DNA from 2 places in the Paenibacillus sp. JNUCC 34 genome. Region 2 is predicted to be linked to the other one. Evidence: a T-box and tRNA genes for the amino acid it is inferred to sense, from the RefSeq annotation. Region 2 holds a T-box; the other holds one or more tRNA genes.
What was found. A T-box is a leader RNA that pairs with one kind of tRNA and senses whether it is charged. The one in region 2 lies ahead of tyrS (tyrosine--tRNA ligase), so its partner is inferred to be a tRNA-Tyr.
Positions count from the first base shown of each region.

Region 1: it has a tRNA-Tyr gene. The T-box ahead of tyrS (tyrosine--tRNA ligase) is inferred to sense a tRNA for this amino acid. The anticodon was not compared.

Region 1 covers NZ_CM177770.1:887,698-897,822, reverse strand. Annotated here, with positions in the region: gene zwf (glucose-6-phosphate dehydrogenase) at 37-1,590, opposite strand; gene AC2TF5_RS04050 (YwmB family TATA-box binding protein) at 1,730-2,500, opposite strand; gene AC2TF5_RS04045 (response regulator) at 2,641-3,291, opposite strand; gene AC2TF5_RS04040 (sensor histidine kinase) at 3,269-4,351, opposite strand; gene liaF (cell wall-active antibiotics response protein LiaF) at 4,393-5,037, opposite strand; gene AC2TF5_RS04030 (PspA/IM30 family protein) at 5,243-5,935, opposite strand; gene AC2TF5_RS04025 (PspC domain-containing protein) at 5,937-6,425, opposite strand; gene AC2TF5_RS04020 (PspA/IM30 family protein) at 6,428-7,102, opposite strand; gene AC2TF5_RS04015 (hypothetical protein) at 7,151-7,456, opposite strand; tRNA gene AC2TF5_RS04010 (tRNA-Leu) at 7,768-7,847, opposite strand; tRNA gene AC2TF5_RS04005 (tRNA-Arg) at 7,856-7,932, opposite strand; tRNA gene AC2TF5_RS04000 (tRNA-Cys) at 7,944-8,017, opposite strand; tRNA gene AC2TF5_RS03995 (tRNA-Gly) at 8,029-8,103, opposite strand; tRNA gene AC2TF5_RS03990 (tRNA-Gln) at 8,117-8,191, opposite strand; tRNA gene AC2TF5_RS03985 (tRNA-His) at 8,211-8,286, opposite strand; tRNA gene AC2TF5_RS03980 (tRNA-Trp) at 8,310-8,383, opposite strand; tRNA gene AC2TF5_RS03975 (tRNA-Tyr) at 8,391-8,476, opposite strand; tRNA gene AC2TF5_RS03970 (tRNA-Thr) at 8,480-8,555, opposite strand; tRNA gene AC2TF5_RS03965 (tRNA-Phe) at 8,577-8,652, opposite strand; tRNA gene AC2TF5_RS03960 (tRNA-Asp) at 8,682-8,758, opposite strand; tRNA gene AC2TF5_RS03955 (tRNA-Met) at 8,791-8,867, opposite strand; tRNA gene AC2TF5_RS03950 (tRNA-Val) at 8,887-8,962, opposite strand; tRNA gene AC2TF5_RS03945 (tRNA-Glu) at 9,036-9,110, opposite strand; tRNA gene AC2TF5_RS03940 (tRNA-Ser) at 9,127-9,218, opposite strand; tRNA gene AC2TF5_RS03935 (tRNA-Asn) at 9,224-9,299, opposite strand; rRNA gene AC2TF5_RS03930 (23S ribosomal RNA) at 9,435-10,125, opposite strand, start outside.
Region 2 covers NZ_CM177770.1:5,280,896-5,291,020, reverse strand. Annotated here, with positions in the region: gene AC2TF5_RS24495 (ThuA domain-containing protein) at 1-199, opposite strand, end outside; gene AC2TF5_RS24490 (hypothetical protein) at 599-892, shown strand; gene AC2TF5_RS24485 (hypothetical protein) at 906-1,031, shown strand; gene AC2TF5_RS24480 (hypothetical protein) at 1,085-1,375, opposite strand; gene AC2TF5_RS24475 (MerR family transcriptional regulator) at 1,613-2,368, shown strand; T-box leader at 2,555-2,775, shown strand; gene tyrS (tyrosine--tRNA ligase) at 2,870-4,132, shown strand; gene AC2TF5_RS24465 (protein rep) at 4,180-4,890, shown strand; gene tyrP (tyrosine-tyramine antiporter) at 5,693-7,102, shown strand; gene tdc (tyrosine decarboxylase) at 7,164-9,080, shown strand; gene pdxK (pyridoxine/pyridoxal/pyridoxamine kinase) at 9,156-9,989, shown strand; gene nhaC (Na+/H+ antiporter NhaC) at 10,029-10,125, shown strand, end outside.

The sequences.
Region 1 (10,125 bases), 1.6 Mb from region 2:
CGTATGAGGATGATTTTTGATGGTGCGATACAATATTTAATTCGAGCCCTTCAGCCATACTACATTATCTTCTTCTTGTCCATTTACAGGCCACCAGTGGAATCCATCCTTTTCAAGCAGTTCGTCCGCTTGCTTAGGACCCCACGATGCCGCAGGATAAGCTTCCAGCTCACCCTGATTTTCTCTCCAAGCTTCGGCGATGCGATCCACGAATGACCAGGCCGATGCAACCTCATCCCAACGTGTGAAGTAAGTTGAGTCACCACGGACCGCATCATGCAGCAGGCGCTCATAAGCTTCAGGTGAGTTAATACCAACCATGCAGCTCTGACAGAAGTCCATAGCAACCGGCTCGATTTCGGATTCCGAACCCGGTTTTTTCGCATTGATCTTCACGTACAGCCCTTCCATCGGGTTAACCCGAATTACGAGCAGGTTTGGTTCCAGCGTGTGCTTTTGCCCAAGATATACATTGCCCGGCATACGTTTGAATTCAACAACAACCTCCGTTGTTTTCACCGGCAGGCGTTTACCAGTGCGAATGTAGAATGGCACCCCCGCCCAGCGGAAATTGTCCACGAACACACGTGCAGCAAAATACGTCTCCGTATTCGATTCCGGATCAACCTTGTCCTCTTTACGATATGCAGGCAGCTCTTTACCTCCTGTGGAACCATTCGTATATTGACCGCGGACAACGTTCTCCTTCACTTCTTCATGTGTTGCATAAGGACGAAGAGAGCGAAGTACCTTCACCTTCTCATCACGAATATCTTCCGGAAGAAGACGGCTAGGCGGCTCCATAGCAATCATAGTAAGCATTTGAAGCATATGGTTCTGTCCCATATCACGAAGTGCGCCTGCATGATCGTAGTAGCCTCCACGTTCCTCTACACCGACGGTTTCCCCCAATGTAATTTGCACGTTAGCGATATGTTTGTTATTCCACAACGGCTCAAAGAATGCATTGGCAAAACGGATTACTTCGATGTTCTGCACCATTTCTTTGCCCAAGTAGTGGTCGATACGGTAGATTTCCTCTTCCTTAAACACCTGGCGGATTTCTTCATTCAGCTTTGCAGCCGACTCCAGGTCATAACCGAACGGCTTCTCAATGACAAGACGATTCCATCCTTCTCCATCCAGCATGCCGCCCTTCATCAGATTGAAGGAAACACTGCCGAATAATTCCGGAGCAAGCGCCAGGTAGAACAAGCGGTTGCCAGCTATATTAAATTTGGCTTCCAGCTGCTCGGTTTGCTCCCGTAACTCGCGGAATCCGTCAATATTGTTAATATCTAAAGATTTATATTCAAAATGCTGCGCGAAATTACGCCATTCCTCATCCTGTTCAGAACGATATCGACAAAATTCCTGAATCGAGCGATACACGTCCTCACGGAATTCATCCTGAGACCGCGGACGCCGTGCCACGCCGATTACCGCAAAATCCTCTGCCAACTTTCCTTCGCGATAGAGACTATAGATCGCCGGGAACAATTTGCGTCTTGCCAAATCGCCGGTCGCTCCAAAGATGAAAAATACCGCTCCCGGTGTCTTTAATGAATCTAGATTTTGATTTTCAGCCATGGCTCCTCATTCTTTCTCTATGTAATATAGTGTATTTTTATGCATCACGACATAACATGATGTGATGACATTTTAGCATATTCATATAAAGTATGCTATCTCATTTCATACATTTTCATCGTTATCTCAGAAAGCGAGTTTAGTATTCTATTGTAATAACGGGAAATCCGATTGTAATTCTATTATTTTCCTTCATCGAATCTTCATGCACTGCTATTTGCATATGAATAGGGCTCTCTCCACCCATAACATAGGTTTTCAGAGAGGGAACTTCATAGGAGCGGCTTTCGGTCGTGGTATCCTGATAGGAATCCACTGCATTAAGTGGCAGTTGTACGGCCAGCTCTTCCTCTAATCTTTGTACCGTTTCACCTGCTGTCATCCCATTGTATACAGTGCCCTGAATTGAAGCATTCCATGCGGGTTTAATTCCCGTTTTCATCATAGAAGCTTGAGCTTTCTCCTGTAAACTAATCAGGTGTTGAATACCATCCGGTCCTTGGGCATCCAGTTGTATTTTCACGTAGCTCCGTTCTCCAGCCTGAACCCAATCCATCCGTATATCGATATCAGAGATGACATCTCGAGCTCGATAGGCCTTTTCCCCGTGTTCTAGCTCAACAGACAGATCACTTATACCCATCTCTTCAGCAAGAATACTCGCAGCTTGTTCACTTTCCTTACCTGACAAAGACTTGCTCTCTCCTTGCAATTTTACAGTTACATGCAGCGATGAATCCATCTGTGCCGTTCCCAGTGCATACAGCAGTTCCAGTTCACTGCCGGAAGACTCCACCAAAAGCTCGGAACCTCTCTTATTCGTAGAATCCATCGTGAATCCGGCTAATATCCCTGTAATCCCGCACAATAACACCATAACCGCTATGAATTTCATTCCGAACCGCTGCATGTATAACCGCCCCTTTATACCGAAATCTATCAATCTAGTAAAAGGATTCCCGATTACAGCGAAAATATTCTGTTCATAACAAAAAAGACCCCACCGCTATCCGGCAGCCGGGATCTTTGTTACTACTGATGTTGGAACAGTTACTCTGCGAGCCCGTTTTTGTAGGCATAGATGGCCGCCTGTGTACGGTCCTCAACTCCAAGCTTCGCCAGTATGTTTGTCACATGAAACTTTACGGTTTTAATACCTATAATCAAATCATCTGCAATATCCTGATTCGACTTGCCCTGTGCGAGCAGGCGCAGCACTTCCATTTCCCGATCCGTCAGCTCACTGTGAGCAGGAGCTTCTGCTTGCGGGTGACGGAATCGGTTCATCATTTTCGATGCTACTTGAGATTCCAGTACCGACTGTCCACGTGCGGCTGCCCGGATGGCATCCGCAACCTCGGAAGCTCTGGACGTCTTCAGCAAATAGCTGAATGCCCCAGCTTCGATGACAGGATACATTTTTTCATCATCCAAATAGCTGGTAAGGACGATAACTTTACAGTCAGGATACAGCTTTAGCAGCTGCCGAGTGGTCTCTATCCCGTCCATTCCTTCCATCACGAGGTCCATCAGCACCACATCCGGATGGTATTCTTCTGCTAACCGTATGCCTTCTTCTCCACTGCCGGCTTCTCCGACCACTTCAATCCCGTCCTCCGTACCCAGCACGGCGGCAAGCCCAATTCGAACCATTTCATGATCATCAACAAGCAGCACTTTAATTGGCGTTTCCAACTCCATCTACTTCACCCCGGTTTCGTTCTTCGTCCATCAGAGGGACGGATATCTCGATGCGAGTTCCTTTACCGGGCGCAGTAATAAACTGTATGGAGCCGCCAAGCTCCGTCACCCGTTCCTGCATGGTAGAAAGACCATAAGAGGTTTGTTTTTTATCATCCACCTCAAACCCGACCCCATCATCCCGCAGCGTAACACGCACCGTGTTTTGCTTCCGCTGAATGCGGATGTCCATTCTGTCCGCTTTGGCATGTCTCAACGTATTGGACATCGCTTCTTGGATAATGCGGAATAGATGATTCTCAATCCCCTTCACAAGGGTTACTCCTTCATCCATTTCCAATGTAATCTCCATTGGGACTTTAATCTGCAGCTCCCGTATCAGTTCACGGAGCCCCTGCTCAAGTGCTTTACCCTCCAGGTATACCGGCCGCAAATGAAGCAGGAGTGCCCGCATTTCCGACTGAGCTACCGCTGACATTTCCTCAATCAGGGCTACCTGCCGCTGTGCTTTACCAAAATCCTTTTCCAGCGTACGACCAACGGCCGTGGCAGTCATCGATATAGCGAACAGCTGTTGAGATACCGAATCATGAAGCTCCCGTGCCAGACGCTGCCTCTCCTCCACAATGGCCGTTACACGGGCCTGTTCAGCCAGTTGTGCATTGTTCGTAGATAAACGCTGAAGTGAATTCACTTGCTCCTCCCAGCGTTTACTGATCCGTCCCAGCTGTTCTCCAAGGCGTCCTACTTCGTCTTCGCCCATGTCGGGCATGACAGCTGACGTTACGCCGCCTTTTTCCCAGGTTACTAAGGTTTCCCTAACCCCATCAAGCCTTCGTTTTATTCGGTAGCTCTGAAAAAAACCATACACAGCTCCCAAGCTAACCGGTAAAAGCACTAACGTTATCCCGGCTTGAATACCATTCCTCCAGGAATCAAAAGGCTTGAAATAGTCGTATGTATATAAAATGTACAGCGTAACCAGCATAACCACAAAGCCCAGAAGGGTGCCCTCACGGATACTTCGGGTAATGATATTAGCCTTTTTCTCCGATTTCATCGGGCAGCCCTCCTGCTTTCCTCACTTTGCGGTATCTTGGATCAAACCAGGCGTATGTTGAGATCACCACCAAGATATGAAACGATAAACTTCACTTTATATTCACTAGATTCATAATTCGGCGATTTCCAGTTCAGACGATTCATGATTCCGGTCTCCCGCTGCCTGCCGATGTCTATAGATCCAAAAAGAACAAAAGCTTCAATCTCTACACCATAATAGTCAGGTAGCGCTAAATCGATATCTCCAAGAATACCATGGAACATCATAACCGTACTACGTTCCTCCGGCAATGCAAGCGACAAATCCACATCAGCCTCACCAAGGACATGCCACACGCTCATACTCTTCATGACCCATGGAGCACTGTCCCAATCAAAGTTGGACATAATATTCTGCCTTTGAACGAATCGGTCATTTTCGTGAGCACGGCGTGCTTTCCCATAAAATATTCCGAGCGACAATAAGCCGATTCCGATAATGAGCATCAGGTGATCCAGAAGAAGCAGAACGGTTCCCACACCAAGTATAATATATCCCTTTCGGACAGAGCCGCTTCGAATCTGATGAATACCTGCAACCATCAGTAGAAGAGCGACGATGGTAAAGAAACCAAACCATCTGCCGAAAAGCATAAACACACCGATGCCAATCAATCCAAATGCAATCCAGCGATTTCTATCCATGCCGCACCTCCCCAAGATGATTATAAGCCATGAAAAGCCAAAACAGTGCGGGAATCCGCACCGTATGGCTTACCATTATATACTGAACGGTTTACCCCGAAATTATGAAGGATACCCAATATCCGTACATCAAGTTCATTCAGTAGTTTATCACATTTCCTAGTTTTACGAATACTTCTTTTATAAAATCCTGACTTGCGTCTTCCTATTTCCCTTCTTTTGCAGAGCCACCATTCATTTTGTTTCTGAGAGCGTTAAGCTGCTCATCCACTTTCATCTGCTTTTCAACGTCCACAGGACTAGTGTAAGCTACGTTGTTCGGACGGTATGGTGCACGCATTACATCCGCTTCTGCTTCCAACTGCATAATTTTTTCTTCCATGCGGTGGAAGCCCATCGAGGCGCTGCCGCTTTCGATCGAGTGCAGACTACTTACTTGCGACATTTGCTTCTTCGCTTTAGCCATTTGAGCACGAGCTACAAGCTCATTACGCTTGTTGCGCATTTTGTAGAACTCATCCTTCATTTCATGAAGCTGAGCAACCAATTCTTTGGCTTGGGTTTCAGACTGCAGGTGAAGCTCTGTGTATTCTGTTTCTTTTTGATCAAAATAGATTTTCTCTTCCAGAAGCTTACGTGCAACTTCCTCTTGACCGTTCTTCAAAGCCAGTTCTGCTTGAGCTTCACGCTGAGCAGCCATTTTCACAGCTTCTTCCACACGTTGTTTCATGCGGCGCTCATTAGCCATTTGCTTAGCAACCGTTACCTCTGCCTCGTGAATTTCTGCTTCCATGTCGCGCAGATATTGATTCAGCATAACAATTGGATCTTCAACCTTATCGAGCAACTCGTTCACCGATGCTTTTGTCATATCTTTAATTCTTTTAAATACTCCCATTTTATAAATCTCCCTTCTCATACCTCGATAGTTTTTTCTTAAGTTCTTCTATTTCTTTCTTCATAGCCTTCTTCTCTATGTCCTTCATCATGGAATCCAGATCAGCCTCTGACGCTTCGTCATGTCTAGAGGCATATCCTCTGTCATAAGATGACGGTCCTGCATTTCTCGGTCCAAAGTTGTCCCGGGCATCACGATAAGTTCCGCCAGGACGGTTGTTATATCCGCCATATGAGCCGTTCGGTCCATAATGGTAATTGTTCTGACCACGGCCTGGGCCGCCCGGGCCGTATGGATCGTGATAATATGGTTCCTTCGGAATGACCAATGACGCGATCAAATAAATAAATAATGTCGTACCGCCAGTAAAGAAGATACTGATGACAAATATAATACGGAGCAGGGTTGTTTCTACACCAAACGTTTCAGACAATCCGCCTATCAACCCGGTGAACATTTTATCTCTGGTAGAACGGTACAATCTTGTCATATTTACTCCTTTCCGCTGTTATTCAGCTTCTCCTTCAAACGGGCAAGCTCGCGATCCAGCACAGTTGAAACACTTTCACCAGTCTGAACCAGATACTCTTGACCCATTTTGCGAATATCGCGGAGACTCTTTGCTTCAAGCTCCCAATCGCTGAGACGGTCATCCAACCGGTTGAACATTTTCGGTACATCTTGGCCACCATAAGATCCTGTGCGCTCATTCATTTTTTGCTGAAGGCGCAATGTCTCCATCCGAGCAACATAGTACTGACGTTTACTGTACACCGACTGATATTCCATACGAAGCTCACCCAACTGTTCTTCTACTTCTCTGAGCGCTTCGCGGCTAGTAATTAACAGCCCCTCGTACTGTTCAATCTTTTCTTCATAGATCAGTTTTTCTTGAAGAGCCAGTTTTGCCAGATGATCTTCCCCAGCTTTCAGTGCCAGAAGTGCTTGTTCTTCCCGTTTATTCTTCATCGTCTCAGCTTGGCTTACCTGCAGCTTCAATTGTCGTGTATGAGACTCGCACTGTTGCAGCAGCTTCTCAGCCTCCGTAATGTCTTGCCGGGTAGAATGTAGAAACTGATCAATCAATCGAACTGGGTCCTGACTTTGTTCAAGCTTCTCATTTAGAGTGGCAGCCGTGATGTCCCTTATGCGTCGAAAAACACTCATAATTTCTTTATCCTCCTCTTCTATCAAGTTCATTGTGTTACAGGTTTATTAGTAGTAACGACGGCTATTTCCACCTTTAAATCGAGAAACTCCGTAGACGATCAAGACAATCCCAAGTATCGGGCCAAACAGCCAGGAAAGCTTACCGATCAGCGACAATACGCCGATACCTAGTATGATCCAGCCGAAAAACGTGTTACCGCGGCGGATTCCGTAATAGCCAAGTGCGATCATTGCCAGTGGTATCAGTAAGCTGAACAACCATCCAAGCACTGGACCGAATACCCCAAGTAATACTAACGCACCCAAACCAATAAGGAGGATTCCCATTCCATTATCTTTTGTACTTCTCATTTATACACCGCCTTTCCGTCTTATTTATCATTCATTTGTGACTTGTTCAACCTTATGATCTTATTTTAGGTTAATTCTATTCAATCTAAAACGGACCCTGGACGGTTTTTCATCCTCGACCTAAGTCGGGGAAGGGGTAAGACCTCAGTCCAACAAGACTACAACAAATAGCGAATAACAGGCACCATGCCATCATTCGCAGTTCTTGTTATTACTTATCCGTTTATTCTTCCGACTGCTCGTTGAATGACGGCGGTCAACCACAGAACACAAAAAAAGAACGTGGATAATATCCACGTTCTTTTTGATGATGCCGGTGAAGGGACTCGAACCCCCACGGTTTCCCTCACGATTTTGAGTCGCGCGCGTCTGCCAGTTCCGCCACACCGGCTTACCTAATGGCGTGCCCTAAGAGATTCGAACTCCTGACCTTTTGATTCGTAGTCAAACGCTCTATCCAGCTGAGCTAAGGGCACATAGTTTATAATGGAGGCGCCACCCAGATTCGAACTGGGGATAAAGCTTTTGCAGAGCTGTGCCTTACCACTTGGCTATGGCGCCAAAAACAAAAATGGAGCGGACGACGGGAATCGAACCCGCGACCCTCGCCTTGGCAAGGCGATGCTCTACCGCTGAGCCACGTCCGCATAAAAAAATTAATGGCTGGGGATATAGGATTCGAACCTATGCATGACGGAGTCAAAGTCCGTTGCCTTACCGCTTGGCTAATCCCCAATATGATTTTTGAAATATATGGGGCGATCGATGGGACTTGAACCCACGAATGCCGGAGCCACAGACCGGTGCGTTAACCCCTTCGCCACGACCGCCATATTCAAAATCATAATTCTATTGGCAGGGGCAGCAGGAATTGAACCCACACTAACGGTTTTGGAGACCGCTGTTCTACCTTTAAACTATGCCCCTATAAAACTGGTGGAGGATGATGGATTCGAACCACCGAACTCGTACGAGAACAGATTTACAGTCTGCTGCGTTTGGCCACTTCGCTAATCCTCCATGTGGTGCCGGCGAGAGGACTTGAACCCCCAACCTACTGATTACAAGTCAGTTGCTCTACCAGTTGAGCTACACCGGCGTATACAGTTGTTAAAACAAATGGTGGCTCGGGACGGAATCGAACCGCCGACACGAGGATTTTCAGTCCTCTGCTCTACCGACTGAGCTACCGAGCCATAAAAGCTCTTTCGGTTATAATGAAGAATGGCGGAACTGACGGGATTCGAACCCGCGATCTCCTGCGTGACAGGCAGGCATGTTAGGCCTCTACACCACAGTTCCACAAGGCATTACCGCTGTTATAGCGATATAATTGGTTGCGGGGGCAGGATTTGAACCTACGACCTTCGGGTTATGAGCCCGACGAGCTACCGAACTGCTCCACCCCGCGTCATTAAAAGGTGTATATATGGTGGAGGCTGAGGGGTTCGAACCCCCGACCCTCTGCTTGTAAGGCAGATGCTCTCCCAGCTGAGCTAAGCCTCCATAATTAAACCGACTTTCATCTTATCAAAATACTGCCCACTTATCAAGAGTTAAAATAATACTTATAATAAAGTGGTGACCCGTAGGGGATTCGAACCCCTGTTACCTCCGTGAAAGGGAGGTGTCTTAACCCCTTGACCAACGGGCCTTACTGAAATATATAGTGGCGGAGAGAGAGGGATTCGAACCCTCGAGACGCTTTTGGCGCCTACACGATTTCCAATCGTGCTCCTTCGGCCAACTCGGACACCTCTCCATAAATGGCTCCCCGAACAGGACTCGAACCTGTGACAACTCGATTAACAGTCGAGTGCTCTACCAACTGAGCTATCAGGGAACATTATTCAATTCAAGTGTTTGATCACTTGAAAACTAGATACGAAACATGAATTTGCGAATTATGCTTCCGAAGCACCTCACACCGTAGTTCAAAGCGTATGCTTTCGATGTAAGCTTCACTTCATGAAACTTGTAGGATAAGCCCTCGACCGATTAGTATTGGTCAGCTCCATGCATTGCTGCACTTCCACCTCCAACCTATCTACCTCGTCGTCTTCAAGGGGTCTTACTAATTGGGAAATCTCATCTTGAGGGGGGCTTCACGCTTAGATGCTTTCAGCGCTTATCCCTTCCGTACGTAGCTACCCAGCCATGCTCCTGGCGGAACAACTGGTGCACCAGCGGTACGTCCATCCCGGTCCTCTCGTACTAAGGACAGCTCCTCTCAAATTTCCTACGCCCACGACAGATAGGGACCGAACTGTCTCACGACGTTCTGAACCCAGCTCGCGTACCGCTTTAATGGGCGAACAGCCCAACCCTTGGGACCTACTTCAGCCCCAGGATGCGATGAGCCGACATCGAGGTGCCAAACCTCCCCGTCGATGTGGACTCTTGGGGGAGATAAGCCTGTTATCCCCAGGGTAGCTTTTATCCGTTGAGCGATGGCCCTTCCATGCGGTACCACCGGATCACTAAGCCCGACTTTCGTCCCTGCTCGACTTGTAGGTCTCGCAGTCAAGCTCCCTTATGCCTTTGCACTCTTCGAATGATTTCCAACCATTCTGAGGGAACCTTGGGGCGCCTCCGTTACTCTTTAGGAGGCGACCGCCCCAGTCAAACTGCCCACCAGACACTGTCCCCGCACCGGGTTACGGTACTAG
Region 2 (10,125 bases):
CCTGCGAGATCTCTCCCATCGTCCATACTGGAACGATCAGATCGAGGCTTTTCAGCTTGGCCCCATCTCCAAAAGCATCAAGCGTGTCAGATACTTCTACTTGAAACTGATGTGCTTCTAAAATATTTGCGAAAATAGCTGCGATTTGCTGCGGCTCATGACCATCCCAGCCTCCCCAAACGATCAGTGCTTTTTTCATTTGTGATAACACTCCCCAAGTTGTTATAATTCAGAATTTTTACCCAGTGGCGTTCCTGTATAGACAAATCTACGGCTTAACCTCCCTAGGAATGATCGAAAGTAAGCCATGGCGTTGTTGCAACGCTTTCATTATAGGAAATACAGAAATAATTCTCTCGCCAGTTTATGTTTTGATATGGACAAAAATTGTAGTACGGACTGTTATTTAATATTTCTCGTAGAAACGGCCACCGTCTTTATAAGGACAGCAGTACCGTTTCTACTTGGTTTGTGCCCATTTTAATCAAACATTTACTGCAGTTTAAGTGTCTCATAACGTTCTATTAAGCTTACTCTCAGGTTAAGGCTATATACTTTGAAATATAAGACGTAACAACACATGAAGGAGTGATGAGAGATGATTTATATAGGTAAAACATTAATTACAGGGAGTTTATTAGCTAGCTTGGTCCTTGGAGGAGCCGCTTATCTGCAGAACGATACATTAGCTGACAGTACAGATACCTCTAGCAAGGCTACCAATCTGGCTGTGTCGGACAAGGTTAAGAAAGTTGCGGGTGATAAGATCGGGGAGGGTGGCAGTAAAATGGGACACGGCAAGGAAAACCGGACGGATACAGCGACTAAGGACATAAGCGAGGTCGAACTGATCCAAAAGCTGATAGAAAACATGACAGAGTCGCAAAAATAGGAGATGAACGAACATGCAGCGCCGGGTTAAAAGTGGAATCAACAACAGAAACCAAGGCAGAGGAGGAGTTCATGAAGAAAAAATGGGGGGAGACGGACTCACTGGTGTGGTGCAGATGAGTCTGTTAACTCCGTTCTGAGGGGGCGAAATCGTTATCCGCACATGGATACGCCACCATCATACATTGAAATCCTACACCCCAACCAAGTGAAGAGATTTTGATATCATGTAAGGATATATTGGATACTTGTCATCAACTAGAACTCCATTTTTATGATGTCCACAAGAAAAGTGTTCGCTCATTGCGTTTGGAATTGACTGATTTATCGTGCTATTTTTCATATTTAACGGCTCAAATACAAGTTCATTCATTACTACTTCAAAAGGCTTTCCAGAAACTAGGACATTATGAATTAGAGCAATACTTAAACCGCTTACATTATAATGCTCCATCCGTTTAATCATATTAATATTTAATTCCATATCCCCAATCATCCTCCCTATTTCTCTACACTATAGAACATTGGTTCGTGTCTTAACGACATTATTTAATACAAAATTTACAAGATATAAGCAATTAATCATTTGAAAAAATTCAGATAAAAGCAGTCGTCCACTGTTAGAATACACCCAAGAACGTTTTTCTTTTGAATGGGAAAAATAGATGTTGACCTTAACGTTACGTAAAGGTGTACAGTGGAATTGTCAGGAGGTGAACTCATGGAGTATACCATTCAGAAGCTGGGGCATCTGGCTGGGATCAGTACGAGAACCCTGCGATATTACGATGAGATTGACATTCTTAAGCCGGCCAGAATCAATTCGTCAGGCTACCGTATTTACGGCCAGTTCGAGGTGGACCAACTGCAGCAAATTTTGTTTTACAGGGAACTCGGACTTCAGCTGGACCAGATTAAGCAGATCATCACCTCGCCTTCTTTTGATAGCGTACACGCTCTTAAACAGCACCGTGAGCAGCTCCGGTACAAAAGAAGACAGTTGGATTTGCTTATTGAGAATGTGAATAAGACGATAGCATCCACGGAAGGGAGATGTACAATGAGTGATCAAGAGAAATTCGAAGGCTTCAAGGAAAAAATGATAGATGATAACGAGAAAAAATATGGTAAAGAGATTCGTGGAAAATATGGTGATGAGACTGTTGACCAATCCAATACCAAACTGAAAAATATGACGCAGGAGCAGCACGAAAGGGTGACCCGTTTGGCTGAAGAGGTGAAGAGTACGCTCGCACAGGCTTTCAAACAGGGTGATCCGGCAGGGGAACTGGCTCAAAAGGCCGCGGACTTGCATAAACAATGGCTGACCTTCTATTGGAACAAGTATAGCAAAGAAGCACATGCCGGTTTGGCCCAAATGTATGTTGATGATGAACGCTTTAAAGCCTACTATGATGCAGAACAACCGGGAAGCGCTGAATTTTTGAGAGATGCGATTCTCATTTATACGCGATGATATAGTATGGGGGAGAACCACTTAGCAAGGGGAAATATGGATAAATAATATGCTAAATTATGCAAATAATAAAGATAATTCTTATAAGGTAAAAGTTGATGATCAAAATCTTATTAGGTAGGATTTTGGAAAATAGGTGTTGACAAACCCTATGTACAGTACTAAGATGACACTAATCTAATATTGGATAACACGATGAAAGAGCGAAGTAGCAATTTTGTCCCTGTACTCAGAAAGCCAGGGGTCGATGCGACCTGGCACACACACAATTGCGAATTACACTCTGGAGGATCTTAGGTAACGCTAAGCGGTTTGGCAATCGATATTATTGCCGAGAGTGGTATTAACAGTGACTGCAGCCTGTTAATACAATTTGGGTGGTAACACGGTTAATAATCGTCCCTATGTCTGTAAAGACTAGGCGACGATTTTTTTGTTTTTCTTAATTTTTTTATCAACACACTAACTTAAAATAAATTACCAAGGGAGCGAACCAAAATGATGAACATTATCGATGAACTGGAATGGCGCGGAGCCATCAATCAACAAACAGATGCAGAGGGATTGCGTAAACTTACAAACGAGAAATCGGTATCGCTATACTGCGGGGTTGACCCGACCGGAGACAGTATGCACATCGGTCACTTGATTCCCTTTATGATGCTGAAACGTTTCCAGATGGCTGGTCACCGTCCTGTTATTCTGATTGGCGGAGCGACTGGCACCATCGGTGACCCAAGCGGCAGAACTTCAGAACGCACATTGCAAACAATGGATCAAGTTCAGAATAACGTTGATGCTCTGACAGCACAAATGAAGAAACTGTTTGTCAACGAGGGTGACACGGGATTACGCATGGTGAACAACTTTGATTGGACACATAACTTAACGATATTGGATTTCCTTCGTGACTTCGGGAAAAACTTCAGTGTAAACACGATGTTGGCCAAAGATATCGTTGCAAGCCGTCTTGATAGTGGAATTTCGTTTACCGAATTCTCATACCAGATTCTTCAATCCATGGACTTCCATCACTTGTTCACACAATTAGATGTGCAGCTTCAGATCGGAGGGGCAGATCAATGGGGTAATATTACAAGTGGTCTTGACCTTATTCGTAAAAAAGAAGGTTCAGAAGCGAAAGCATTTGGTCTCACCATTCCATTAATGCTTAAAGCGGATGGTACGAAGTTTGGTAAAACTGCCGGTGGTGCTATCTGGCTGGATCCGAACAAGACGACTCCATTTGAATTCTACCAGTTCTGGGCAAACACAGACGACCGTGACGTTATCAGATACCTGAAATTCTTCACTTTCCTGACCAAAGAACAAATCGATGAGCTGGAAGTCAAGGTACAGACCGAACCGCATAAACGTGAAGCGCAGCTTAAACTGGCTGAAGAAATGACGAGATTCGTTCACAGTGAAGAAGCCCTGATACAAGCTCAGAAAATTACACAAGCTCTGTTCAGCGGAGAAATTAAGTCGCTGACAGCCGATGAAATCGAGCAAGGCTTCAAAGAAATGCCGACATTCCATGCTTCGAAAGAATCTAAAAATATCATCGATTGGTTGGTTGATTTAGGCATTGAGCCTTCCAAACGTCAAGCACGTGAAGATGTTACCAAGGGTGCGATCTCTATGAATGGAGAGAAGGTCACCGATGTGGATATGGAAGTTTCAGTGGATAACTCCTTTGATGGACGGTTCATTATTATTCGCAAAGGCAAAAAGAACTACAGCCTGGTGAAATTGGGAGAATAGCTTTTTAGCTATTCTCCACCCCATCGCTTGTGGAGGCGAGGTTAAAAGTGTCTGAATCGTGGAAAAGATCGCTTCAATACGCTTTTACTAATCACCAAATCATCTCTGGCATTAACCGTGATCAGCAAGTCAATTGGCTTAGTTTGGATCTAGTTCTTGAACAGGTCCCATACGATCAGATCAATGTAGAATTAGATCATATGCTGGTAGCATTTAATCGTTTATTTAAATACAAAAGTGTTAAACAGGCAGTACTGGGGTATTTTCGAATGCTGGATGTTATGCAGCATGGCGATCTATACCAAGCAAAGATTCACATTCTTCTGCCTACATTAAAGAGTTATTTTCAGGGCAGATACTATCTAAAGTATGATGCATGGTTGTCCCTGTGGCGCAAAGCGCTGAACTGCGAATCAGACCGTAGGGGGCTAGTCAACGTAAGCGTCATTAGCGGAAAGAGCGATCAATGTCGAATCATTCGCAAAATGGAATTTGGATTGCAGCAATTGCAACAAGATCTGGGTCGTGAATCTGCAGATTTAAACGGATCACTGACTGGACGCAGATGGATCGGTTACAGTAGATTGCTAAAAGGGTACATGGATCTGCTGAAAATCAGTTCCAGTTATAACATAAATTCCTATAATACGGAAGATGAAATTGCTAACAGCGCGTTTGAATTGATGGTTCAGTGGTACCCGGGCGTACGAAGCGAAGCAAACGTCAATCTTATCTTTGAAAATATAGAATCACTATGATGCATATCACATTTTCACGGTGATATACATCACTCCAAGACTGGTTTTAAGTCATGAAAAATGACTAAAACCAGTCTTTTTTTTGTCATTTTAGCCCAGAATTATCAGTTTAGACAAAGGCTTTATTTGCGCATATTGGAAGGTTATAACTGTTCCTGAATGGAATCTGTGGATATTTTAGTCATCTCTACTAGGACGCCGATTCGCACAACAACCATGATGAATAACTCTGTTGTGATTAAGTATTCACTTTGTGTTTCTTGAATGGGATGCCAATCTTCATAAAACAAGTCCCACGATTCTTCAATACTTGATTCATGTGTCAGATGAAGATATCTTTTACAAGCCAATCTACAGTTACCGGAAGTGGAGCACTGCTCTTTTGAAAAATTACTCCAGACAGGAAGAGGGGAGGCATAAAAGAAGGGAATTATTAGCCAAATCAAATAAATCTAATATACATGTTTAAGAATAATTATACATTAATTTATCTAGAAAATGCTTTTATCGATAAAAGCATTAAACCTTTTACGCATCTATGAATGGCGTGATAAAAGCGTTGGTGTATATAACAACAAGATTTTGGAAAAAGAGATAAAATCCATATGTGACAAGGCTTTGAAGCGAATTGACAAAACAAAAAAATGAGGCGTATACTGACGACACAAGTTAATCGATTAACAAAAAAATATAATTTTTCGTGACGTCAAGGTGGTGAAGTCGAAGCGTTGTTCCTATGTTTTAATTCATTGTTTATGCATCAAGGTTAGATATTAGGAGAGAGAAAGAAGGATCGGATTTTATGGCCAATTCTAAAAAATTGACTCTGTTTGGCTTGATCGGTATCACCATGGCTTTCTTTGGTACCGTACGTAGTGTACCGACGCTGTCCGCTACGGGTTGGACACAGATTTTTTACATGCTGGTGGCGGCAATTTTGTTTGCCCTTCCCATTGCACTGATGTCCGCCGAGATGTCAACAGGATTTCCCGAAGAGGGCGGTCCGCAAGTATGGGTCAAAAAAGCATTAGGGGAAAAGTGGGGGTTCGTTACATCCTGGCTGTTATGGGTTCAAATGTTTTTCGGGATGGTAATGGTTGCATCTACTGTCGGCGTACTATTTGGTTACGTCATTAATAAACCTGAGCTTTCATCTAATAACGTATTCATTTTTATAGTAATTCTTATTTCTTACTGGGGTGTAACCTTGTTGAACCTGAAATTCGACATGGTAAAGATTGCGGGTAACTGGGGCGCAATAATCGGTGTATACATTCCATTTGTATTTCTCGTTATCCTTGGCGTTATGTATATGATCAAAAATGGTATTCAACCTGAAAGTTACCTGGGCAACTTCAAGGCAAGCGATTTGCTTCCTAATCTTTCAGACCTGGGAAGTTTGGCTTATTTGTCCGGTATTATCTTTATCTTTGCTGGTGTGGAGATTTCATCGGTCCATGCGAACAACATTGAAAATCCGAAACGGAATTATCCAATTGCCGTTATTGCATCTGTAATATTGCTTGTTATTTTCAACCTTGTTGCCGGTTTGACTGTGTCCAATGCAGTGCCAAGGGGCAAGATGGAATTAGCGAATATTACACAGCCGTATATGATTTTCTGTGAGAATTTAGGTATTCCATCGATTTTCGTCAATCTTATTTCTGCCATGATTTTGATCGGTGTGTTGGTTCAGCTGAGTGCCTGGGTACTTGGACCAAGTAAATCGATGATTAAAGTAGCGGATGAGGGTAACTTGCCTCCGTTCTTCCAAAAAAGAACTTCCAAGAATGTTCCTATTACATTCGTTATGATTCAAGCAATTGTCATCTCGCTTGTGTCGGTTCTATACATTGTTGTACCTAATGTCAACAGCGCATTTCTTATTATCACAATCACCACAACGATTTTGTATTGTATCGTTTACGCGTTGATTGCCATTTCCGCGATCCGCTTGCGTTATAAAATGCCTGAAGTTGAGAGACCGTTCAGACTTGGTGCCAAAGGCAATGGATTAATGTGGTTTGTATCCCTGTTGTCCTTACTTAGTGTAGGCATTACGCTTACCGTCAGCTTGATTCCACCTTCCGTTCTGGAGCCAAGCCAGTATACAGGCTACATCATTTATCAAGTAGGAGCTACAGTTGTGATGGTGGGTATTGCTCTGGTTATCAATAAAATGAAGAAGCCAAGCTGGAAGAAAAGTGAATAACTCACATAACATTGTTGATTAACTTATTTATCATATACCATTTTATTAGGAGGACTAAAACATGAATTATCAAATTCCAGAAATTGACCTGAAAGCTTTATTCCTTGGACATAAAGGGGAAAACGTTGATCTTTTCAAAGAAGTGATGCTTAAAATGGTGGACGAGCATGTTGGCTGGCGTCAAAATTACCAGCCGCAGGATTTGCCTGTAATTACTCCATTTGATAAGAGTTCACAAAGCTTTCAGAATACTGCAGACCATATGCGCAGTGTTTTCAATGAATTATCTTCCAAGCTTCGTTCACAATCGCTGCCATGGCATACAGCTGGTCGCTTCTGGGGCCATATGAACTCTGAAACCCTGATGCCAGCCATGATTGCTTACTCCGCAGCTATGCTCTGGAACGGCAACAACGTGGCTTATGAATCCTCTCCGGGAACATCGCAAATGGAAGAGGAAGTCGGACACCAGCTGTGCAAAATGATGAGCTACAAAGCAGGCGAGAGCTGGGGCCACATTTGTGCTGACGGTTCGATCGCTAACTTTGAAGGACTCTGGTATGCCCGTAACATGAAATCTTTGCCGCTTGCCATTAAAGAAGTAGCGCCTGAGTATGTTGAAGGCAAATCCGAGTGGGAACTTCTTAATATGTCCACAGATGAAATTCTTGATATAATGGACCGTCTCCCTGAAAAGATGGATGAAATTAAAGCGAAATCCGCTCGCAGCGGCCGTCATCTTACGAAATTGGGCAAATGGCTCATTCCGCAAACGAAACACTATTCCTGGCTGAAAGCTGGCGACATTCTGGGCGTTGGTCTGGATGCTGTTGAAGCAATCGATGTAGATAGCACTTATCACATGGATATTGAGAAGCTGGAAACTAGAATTCGTGAGCTTGCAGCACAAAATATTCCAATTCTTGGCGTAGTAGGTGTTGTTGGTAGTACGGAAGAAGGTCAAATCGACCATATCCACAAAATGGTTGCTTTGCGCGAAAAATTGATGAAGGAAGGCATTTACTTCTATATTCACGTCGATGCAGCTTACGGCGGTTATGCTCGTGCTATCTTCCTGGATGAAAATGACAACTTCATTGACTACGACAAAATTGACGAAGTGTATGCAAGAAACAATGTCTTCACAGATATGAAGCTGAAAGACGAATGGCTTACTGAAGATGTATACAATGCATTCAAAGCGATGAGCCAATGTGAATCGATCACAATTGACCCGCACAAAATGGGCTACATTCCTTATTCTGCTGGTGCGATTGCGATTAAAGATATCAGAATGCGCGACGCGATCTCATATTTCGCAACTTATGTATTTGAGAAAGGTGCAGACATTCCTGCATTGCTCGGCGCTTATATCATGGAAGGTTCGAAAGCAGGCGCTACTGCAGCTGCTGTATGGACTGCACACAAAGTATTGCCGCTTAACATCACAGGTTACGGCAAACTGATGGGAGCTAGCATTGAGGGTGCATTCCGCTTCTACAACTTCCTGAAGAACAAAAAATTCCATGTGAATGGCAAAGTCATTACCGCATATCCATTGACCAAACCAGATTTCAACATGGTTGACTATGTCTTCAATGAAGAAGGAAACACAGATCTGGAGAAAATGAACAAACTTAACCATGACTTCTTCGACTATTCATCTTATGTAAAAGGCGATTTGTACAGCAACGAATTCTTTACTTCTCACACGGACTTTGCTATTCCGGACTATGGCAACAGCCCGCTGGAATATGTACAAAGCCTTGGTTTCACTACAAAAGAATGGGATCGTGTCGAAAAAGTAACCATCTTGCGTGCTTGTGCCCTGTCTCCATATGCTCATGATCCAAAAGTGTTTGAAGATTATGCTGCCAAAATCGAGAAAGCTATGCAAGACAATCTCGAGAAAGTCTATACGTATGAGAATGTTATGCAAGAGAATCTCGATAAGATCTTAACGTATCAAATGAACTAATAACAACATCACTAAATGGGATGCGTAACAGTATGCTGTTACGCATTCCTACTTATTCCCAAGGAGTGTCGAAAATTGCAAAATACTGCGATTAAAAAGGTATTGACCGTTGCTGGATCCGATTCAAGCGGTGGAGCCGGATTGCAAGCAGATCTTAAGACTTTTCAGGAATATGGAACATTTGGGTTTACTGCAATAACTTCCATTGTAACGATGGACCCAGACCAGGGCTGGAATCATGCCGTTCATCCGGTAAATTCCGAGCTGGTTAGACAACAATTGAAAACAGTTCTATCCGGCGGTCCACTAGATGCAATGAAGACCGGCATGCTGGGATCAACGGAAATCATTGAAATATTGAGCGAAACGATCGATAAACACGATATTCAAAATGTTGTTATCGATCCTGTTATGGTGTGCAAAGGGGAAGACGAAGTGCTCCAACCTGAAAATGGACAAGCTATTCGTGAGCTTCTTCTGCCTAGGGCTACCATTGTAACGCCAAATTTATTTGAAGCAGGGCAATTGGCGGGAATGCGATGCCTAAGCACTGTAGAAGAAATGAAAGAAGCCGCCCGGATCATACATGAACTTGGTGCAAAACATGTAGTTATTAAAGGCGGGAAGTCAGTTCAAGGTGATAAAGCTATTGATCTGCTATTCGATGGTAGTGAATTTTCTCTCTTCGAAAATGTCAAACTGGAGACGAGTCATAACCATGGAGCAGGTTGTACTTTTGCCGCTGCGATTGCAGCCGGACTTGCAAAAGGATTGCCTGTAAGAGATGCCGTTGCAAAAGCGAAGTTGTTTGCTACCGAAGGGATTAAAAACGGTTTTGCCTTTAACTCTTTTGTAGGGCCTGTATGGCACGGTGCATACAATAAGGCTGAACAACGCATGAACTCGTAACAGCATGTTTTGACCTACTATAGATAAGGAGTTCAGCTTATGAAAAAAGAAGAGGTAACATTAAAAGAAAGTCTATTTCTTTTAGTTGTGCTACTGGCCATTATTGGGGTTTGCATTATTGCATTGGGTATGGACC